2 linked regions of the Pueribacillus theae genome follow. The protein of the gene in region 2 interacts with the protein of the main gene of each other region in a pairwise test. Links are inferred from orthologs where the notes say so. Each region holds a gene or a part of one and is shown on either strand. Other genes may lie near its edges.

Region 1 (3,768 bases), on a different replicon or contig from region 2:
GCCGCATGTTTAATGCAATGAAACGAATTAAAGCGTGGATTCCGATTGACGGAACCTATGATTTAGGACCTGGTCCACGTATGCCTGAAAGACAAAGACAATGGGCATATGAATTGTCGAAATGTATGACGTGCGGTGTTTGTCTAGAAGCATGCCCGAATGTAAACGATCGATCCGACTTCATTGGGCCTTTTGCACTTTCTCTCGTCCGTCTGTTTAATACTCATCCAACAGGCGCAATGCATAAAGAAGAACGGCTTAACGCATTAATGGGTGAGGGCGGAATAGAAGACTGCGGAAACTCACAAAACTGTGTTCAATCATGTCCGAAAGGCATTCCGCTTACAACGTCGATTGCTTCAATGAATAGAGCGACGACACTGCAGATGTTCAAAAACTTCTTTGGAAGCGACAACCTTTAAAATCTATAATTTTACAATAGAGTCTCCCCCAAGGAGGCTTTTCTTTTTTTTCACATGAAAATGCAACAAGTCATATACTAATTGAGACTAAACCTATCTCTTTTGAAAACAGTTCCTAAAGCCCGCGCAAGGAGGGTGGAACCGTTGAAAAATCGTTATCGACCGAAACCGCTTCTTACGAAAAGAGAACGAGAAGTATTTGAGCTACTAGTCCAAGACAAAACGACAAGAGAAATCGCGAAAGAATTATTTATCAGCGAAAAAACGGTAAGAAACCATATTTCAAATACAATGCAGAAATTAGGAGTGAAGGGGCGCTCTCAAGCGGTAGTCGAGCTACTAAGGCTTGGGGAATTAGAAATATAGAAGAATTCCGGTTTCCTTCCCTGGAAGCCGGGTTCTTTTTTCGATAATGATAAACATATATACGTTGAACAAAAGAATTTTAAACACAGTTGGTCTGAGTTTGGCAAAGATGCTTTCTCAAGACACTTCGAGACCTTCCGAACGACTGAAAGGAAAAGCAATGTTGGCCGATCTTCGGTTTCTTCGTTTAGCTATCAAAAGATTGCTATTAAAATCTTTTGTTCATTTGATATATCTGGGTTTTTGTCAAACAAAGTGAGCAACTCCACTTTGTTCTTCTCCGAGCATTTGACTTAAAATCGAAAACACCTCCTGTACTTATGTTCAGGAGGTGTTTATTAATTTCCCTTAAAAATTTGAAGATGTTTAGGCTTTACAAAAACTTCTTCTCCTGTTCGAAGCTTTAAATCTTCGTATTCTTCTTTTGTTAATTCAACTTCTAAAAATTGATTCGTATCCTTTCTTTTCAATTCGATATGAACCGCTCTTCCGACTGTATGAATATGTGCAATTGTCGCTTTTATTGCTTCTTTTAATGAACCATTCCGTACGATGGATAATTCATGTGGGCGAACATAGCCAAGTGCTTGATCGTTTTCCGAATGAGTAACATCTGGTACTGGCAATTCAGCATCCCCGTTAAAAAGTTTTCCATTTTGCACTCTTCCTTTAAATACATTGACATTGCCTAAAAAATTGTATACAAATGGGCTGTTTGGTTGTTCATATACTTCGTCTGGACTTCCAATTTGTTCGATTTTGCCTTCGTTCATGATGACAATTCGATTCGCTACATCAAGCGCTTCTTCTTGATCATGTGTGACAAAAATGCTTGTGATCTGAAAGTCATCATGCAGTTGCCTTAGCCATCGTCTAAGTTCTTTTCTTACCTTTGCATCCAATGCTCCAAAAGGCTCATCTAACAGCAACAGCTTTGGCTCGACGGCTAGCGCTCTTGCTAATGCGACCCGCTGTTTTTGTCCCCCTGACAATTGTGCTGGATAACGGTTCGCAAATGCCTCAAGTTTAATAAGTTGGAGTAGTTTATTCACTTTTGATTCGATTTCTTTTTTTGAAGGACGTGTTTTTTTGGGAAGTACTTTTAAACCGTATGCGATATTATCAAATACCGTCATATGTTTAAAAAGTGCATAATGTTGAAAAACATACCCGACTTTTCGCTTTGCAGTATGAAGATGTGTAATTTCTTTTTTTCCAAAATGGATGATCCCTTCATCGGGATCCTCAAGCCCCGCAATAATTCGAAGCAGAGTCGTTTTGCCTGAACCCGATGGTCCTAATAGCGCTACGAGTTCACCTGTTTGAATTTCAAGATTTATCTGTTTCAGTGCATGAAAAGAACCGAATGTTTTCGTAACATTTTCGATTAAAATACTCATTGATCTTGGCCCCTTTTACGATTGGATTTTAGATTTCCATTCAATAAAATTCTTTATGAGGAGCGTAATAATCGCGAGGATCGACATAAGTGAAGCGACTGCAAATGCAGCTGTAAATTGATATTCGTTGTATAAAATTTCTATATGCAGCGTCATTGTATTTGTTAAGCCGCGAATATGGCCTGAGACAACGGAAACTGCTCCGAACTCACCGATGGCGCGTGCGCTACAAAGGATAATCCCATACAGAAGCCCCCATTTAATATTTGGTAACGTAATGTAAAAAAAAGTTTTCAATCCATTTGCCCCTAATGATAAAGAAGCTTCCTCTTCAGCTTTCCCTTGCATTTGCATGACTGGAAGTAATTCTCTTGCAACAAATGGAAACGTCACAAAAAGTGTGGCAAGGACAATTCCAGGAACAGCAAAAATAATATGAATGTTATGTGAAATGAGCCATTGCCCTAGTAAACTTTGAGCTCCAAATAGGAGGATGAAAACAAGACCTGCTATGACCGGTGAAACCGCAAATGGAATATCGATGATTGTCGTTAATATACTTTTTCCTTTAAAATCAAACTTTGTAATTAGCCAAGCAGCGATGATGCCGAACAGAGTGTTAAGCGGTACGGTTATCAAAACTACGAGCAGCGTTAGTTTAACCGCTGAGAGTGCATCTGGATCTGCATTAGAGGCTAAGTAAGCATTCACACCTTGATCAAAAGCTTTCATAAAAATCGCAATGAGCGGCAAGATTAAGAATATGCTTAAGAACGTGATTGTTAGGATGATCAGAATGAACCGAATGAAGAACGGTTCAGAATTTGCCGTTGATTTACCAACGTATCCCGCCATTGTAAATCCCCCTTACTATTGCATGAATTTTTTATTTGACCACCACTGCATCCCGTTTATAAACAAGAGAATGATAAACGACATAATGAGCATCACCACAGCAATTGAAGTTGCTCCTGTGTAGTCATATTGCTCAAGTTTTGTCATGATGATAAGCGGTGTAATTTCTGTTTTCATTGGCATATTTCCTGCAATGAAAATAACAGAGCCATATTCGCCTAACGCCCTTGCAAAAGCGAGTGCAAAGCCAGTTATAATAGCGGGAAGTAATTCTGGAAAGATGACCTTTAAAAAAGTTTGCAACCGGTTTGCCCCTAAAATGGCTGATGCCTCTTCCAATTCTGTTTCAAAGTTTTGTAAAACAGGTTGCACCATTCTGACGACAAATGGCAGTCCAATAAAGATTAAGGCGATCGTAATTCCAATTGGAGTAAAGGCAATTTTAAAAGAAAAAAATTGTCCGAGCCAGCCGTTTTCAGCATAAAGTGTTGTTAACGCAATCCCTGCAACGGCAGTCGGCAAGGCAAAAGGCAAATCCACGAGTCCATCTATTAATTTCTTGCCGGGGAATTGGTATCGAACGAGCACCCAAGCGATGATGACGCCAAAGATTGCATTTATGCATGCGGCGATGAAGGAAGCACCGAAACTTAATTTATAAGATTCTACGACTCGAGGTTCAACAATGGTTTCCCAAAATTCGCTCCAACTCATCATGGATGTAT
Region 2 (4,495 bases):
CAGTCGTAATCCCCCCTTCTTTAGTAAGGAGATTACAGTTAGTATGCGATAAATGAGCGGGATTACTTTGAAAAAAATTATCCATTTAAAGATTAAACGCCCTCATGACCACCGTTTACAATTCAATTTTCTTCCCTTAGAATGAATAGAGGGAATATAGTTAATGAAATGTCAAATTCACTAACAAGGGAGTTTTTCGAAAAATGGGAAAAAAGAAGCCGATTGATCTAGGAAACCGTATCCACTTAATTGACGGCTTTGATCTTGGGTTTGAAAACAGGACAGGCACCTATGTGATAAATGAAGAAAAATTAACGCTGATTGAAACTTGTGCTAGCCCTTCAATTCCGTACATCCTTCAAGGTTTGGAGGATTTACATATCAATCCTGAACAAGTTGAGTATATTATTGTTACGCATATTCACCTTGATCATGCCGGCGGTGCAGGTTTGCTTATGGAGAAGTGCCCAAATGCAAAGCTTGTTGTTCACCCTAAAGGAGCAAGGCACATGGCTGACCCGTCTCGCTTAATCCAAGGGGCAAAAGCAGTTTACGGTGAAAAATTCGAACAGTTTTTCAGTCCGATTTTACCCGTTCCTGAAGAGAGAATTTTGATAAAGGGAGAGAATGACACACTTCGAATAAGCGATCATTGTGAACTTTTATTTTTAGATACGCCGGGACATGCGAACCATCATTTCAGTATTTACGATCCTGTCAGCAACGGCATCTTCGTAGGCGATACGCTTGGAATTCAACACACGCATATTGAAGAATTTGGTTTTAAATTATTTTTGCCGGCAACTTCACCCAATCAATTTGACCCGGACAAAACTTTGCATTCCATGGAAAAAATCAAAAAAATGGATGTCGAACGCATTTACTTTGGCCATTTCAGCGTGACGGATCAAGTTGAAGAGGCATACCGGCAAATTGAATATTGGCTTCCTGTTTATGTGAATACAGGGAAAGAAGTATTAAGCGAAGGAAAAGAGATGAATGAACTCGCTGACAGATTGTTTGATAAAATAAGCGAAAGGCTGATAAATGAACATAACGTTCCAACAGATCACGTCACTTTTGAAATTCTGAAGATGGATCTGCAAGTATTCTCGATGGGGGTCATGGATTACCTTATGAAAAAAGAAAAATCCGGGGTGAAATAGCACTCCGGATTTTTTGAATTATCTTATTTGCGGATTCAAAAAGGAGGACAAAAAGAGCCGAGAAGTTCGAGGAAGCAAAGTTCTGAGACTTGCACAGGAGGTGCTGACTTCTGCGTTGTGCACAGGACGTGCACGTTTTTAGCAGAAGAACCTTCGAACCGTTTGTAGGATACGTGAGTACCGCAAGAATGAAGCTGACGAAGAAATTCGACAGCTTAAGTTGTTCGACTAAAAGCATCACGTCCTGTGATAACGTCGAACTGATTCACATCCTGTGAATCTCCGGACTTTTTGAATTACCTTATTCGCGGATTTGCCCCGTTCCTTCAATAACATATTTATTCGTTGTCAACGCTTTTAATCCCATTGGCCCTCTTGCATGGAGTTTTTGCGTGCTGATCCCGATTTCTGCGCCAAAGCCAAATTCGAACCCGTCGGTAAACCTTGTTGAGGCATTGTGGTATAATGCGGCAGCGTCAACTGCTTGAAAGAACCGCTTTACATTCCCTTCATTTTCGCTGACAATTGCTTCAGAGTGTTTCGTTCCGTAGTCGTTAATATGTTCGATGGCTTCTTCAACATCGTTCACTACTTTAATCGCAATCGTATTGTCTAAAAATTCCGTAGCCCAGTCTTCTTCTGTTGCTTTCTTTACATCAGTGGCGTGCTGAACAACATAATCGTCACCGAGGCATGCCACGCCATTTGTTTGCAAATCTTTTACAACATCGCCTAGATGAGCATCTGCCCAGCGCTTATGGATTAACAATGTTTCAATCGCATTGCAAACGGAAGGGCGCTGTGTTTTTGCATTTACCGCAATATCTATCGCCATTTGCTTTTCAGCAGACTCATCGATATATACGTGGCAATTTCCTGCCCCAGTCTCCAAAACCGGAACCGTTGAGTTGTTTACTACAGTTTTTATTAAGCCGGCTCCACCTCTTGGTATTAGGACATCAAGGTAATCATTCAGCTTAAACATGGCAGATGCGGCCTCGCGGCTCGTATCCTCAATTAATTGGACAGCATCAGCGGGCAAAGCGGTTTTTTCGAGCGCTTGATGAATGATGGTGACGAGCGCTTTGTTTGATTCAATCGCTGAAGAGCTTCCCCTAAGAATAACAGCATTTCCCGTTTTCAGGCAAAGGCCGGCAGCATCAACGGTTACATTCGGCCTCGCTTCATAAATCATGCCGACGACCCCTAAAGGGACCCGTACACTTGTAATTTGAAGGCCGTTCGGGCGTTCCCAGGATTCGATTTTTTCCCCGACCGGATCTTTTAATTTCGCAACTTGGTTCAGCCCTTCCGCAATATCATTTATTCTCTTTTCTGTCAATGTCAGCCTATCGATCAGTGCGCTGCTTAAGCCTGTCTCTTTACCGTTTTGGATATCGAGCTCGTTTTTCGATAGGATGAAATCTTTATGATTGATTAATTCATCAGCGATTGTATTTAATGCCGCGTTTTTTTCTTCCGTCGTCGTTGCCGATAAAATGGCTGAAGCTTTTTTCGCTTTTTTCGCTTTTTCAATTAATTCCATTTTTCTCCATCTCCTTTTCAATGTAGAATTTTAAACCACCCCATGATTGAGAGAATAAAGATGATCTTCCAGAAAAGACTTCTCTGCCAAATCCTCGGAAAAAACCAATTCGAAACAAGTTTTTAATGAAGGATCATCTTTATTTTTAAACAATGGAATCATCCTTCCTTAATTAGATTAAAATCATATGGTCACGATGAACGACCTCGCTTGCATTTCGTTCCGTTACATGCTTTGCATCAAAGCTGGCCATTCCTTTCACTTTCTTTAATTCGTTTGACGTATAGTTAACTTGCCCGCGTGCGATTTGCTTTCCTCGGATATTTTTAATTTCAACGACGTCATTAACTGAAAATTCGCCTTCAATTTTAACGATTCCTGCAGGAAGCAAGCTTTTTCCCATATTCAATAAAGCGGCTTCCGCTCCTTCGTCTACGACAATTGCTCCGGATATTTGGGAATGGAGGCCAAGCCATTGTTTATTGTTCGTTATTCTTGCCGTTTTAGGGGACCCGATGTATGTGCCATCGCCTTTGCCTTCGATGACGTCAAGCAATTTATCTTCTCCCTCGCCTGTTCCGATAAAGCATTTTACTCCGAGTGACAGTGCGGTTTTTGCCGCCAACAATTTCGTTTTCATCCCTCCCGTGCCCACTGATGAACCGGAAGCGCTTGTTTCTTCAATGCGGCCATCACTGATTTCACTGATAAAGTTATACTTTTTTGCGTCAGGATGTTCTCTCGGATTTTTATCATACAATCCATTAATATCCGTTAAAAGGATTAATAGATCGGCGCTAATAATCCCACTGACTAAAGCCGAGAGCATATCATTATCGCCGAATGTCAGTTCATCAATTGCAACAGAATCATTCTCGTTAATAATAGGGATCACATCTCTGCGTAGCAATTCTGACAACGCTTGAAAAATATTTCTGTACTGTTCCCTGTTTTTAAAGTTGTTTCTCGTTAACAGCATTTGAGCGGTAATCATATTGTAACGCGCGAAAGATTCGCCGTAATGCTGCATTAACAGTGACTGTCCGACAGCTGCGGCGGATTGCCTTCCGGCAATCGTGACAGGCCTTGCAGGATAACCGAGTTTTTTAAACCCCGCTGCGACGGCTCCTGACGAAATAAGAACAACTTCATTGCCTTTTTGTTTCAATTTCGCGATAGCGTCAACATGTTCATGTAATTTATCTTCAGATAATCCACCAGTTTCATTTGTTAACGAGCTGCTGCCGATCTTAACGACAATTCTTTGTTTCTTCACGAAAAATCACCTTTCAATATAAAAAAACTTTCCAATCCTTGTAAAAGGACGGAAAGTTTCCGTGGTACCACCTTTTTTGGCATAAGTATGCCCACTCTTTTCCTGTAACGGAGAATATCCGGTCAATGCTTAACCATTGACAGCTCAAGGGCAGGTTCAAAAGTGCCATGCAATGGAATCTTTCAGCCGATGGATTCCACTCTCTTGTGCACGCTTGCTTTCTACTGATCCCTTTCAACGCAAGTTTAATTTAAACATATACCGATTCAATCTGAAAATTATTATGTCTTAAGACATGCGCATTGTCAACTTATCTGCTCAAGATTCGTCTGTAACCGCACCTTTAGCTGCAGAGTCTCGCATAGTTACCTAGAACGTTTTGGATGCTTAAGAGGCGGTTCTTGCCACTCACTGAGGCGGCGTTCGAGCTCTTCATCAGAAATATCAAAGGAAATTTCTTGCATGATACTGACACAGTAATCGCGTTTAAAATAAGAGGTGCCCCTC

Evidence for each region. The genes of interacting proteins can lie anywhere in the genome.
Region 1: the proteins of DCC39_RS02145 (region 2) and DCC39_RS06635 interact in binary tests that used the Escherichia coli proteins (3 or more experiments, as listed by UniProt). The link is inferred for Pueribacillus theae from one-to-one orthologs.

The regions. Positions count from the first base shown.
Region 1 is NZ_QCZG01000010.1:41,418-45,185, reverse strand. What follows is about bases 158-2,917. They hold DCC39_RS06635 (sulfate/molybdate ABC transporter ATP-binding protein), read right to left. Parts: upstream 2,189-2,917; coding sequence 1,127-2,188; downstream 158-1,126. Other genes in these bases: cysW (sulfate ABC transporter permease subunit CysW), read right to left, coding at 2,204-2,917; DCC39_RS06640 (helix-turn-helix domain-containing protein), read left to right, coding at 567-788; sdhB (succinate dehydrogenase iron-sulfur subunit), read left to right, coding at 158-422. Outside these bases: more of sdhB, read left to right, coding at 1-157; more of cysW, read right to left, coding at 2,918-3,043; sulfate ABC transporter permease subunit CysT, read right to left, coding at 3,059-3,768. UniProt on the Escherichia coli protein: Part of the ABC transporter complex CysAWTP involved in sulfate/thiosulfate import. Responsible for energy coupling to the transport system.
Region 2 is NZ_QCZG01000002.1:137,523-142,017, forward strand. The notes cover bases 591-3,587. They hold DCC39_RS02145 (glutamate-5-semialdehyde dehydrogenase), read right to left. Parts: upstream 2,713-3,587; coding sequence 1,468-2,712; downstream 591-1,467. Other genes in these bases: DCC39_RS02140 (MBL fold metallo-hydrolase), read left to right, coding at 591-1,166; proB (glutamate 5-kinase), read right to left, coding at 2,885-3,587. Also shown: more of DCC39_RS02140, read left to right, coding at 204-590; more of proB, read right to left, coding at 3,588-3,988. UniProt on the Escherichia coli protein: Catalyzes the NADPH-dependent reduction of L-glutamate 5-phosphate into L-glutamate 5-semialdehyde and phosphate. The product spontaneously undergoes cyclization to form 1-pyrroline-5-carboxylate.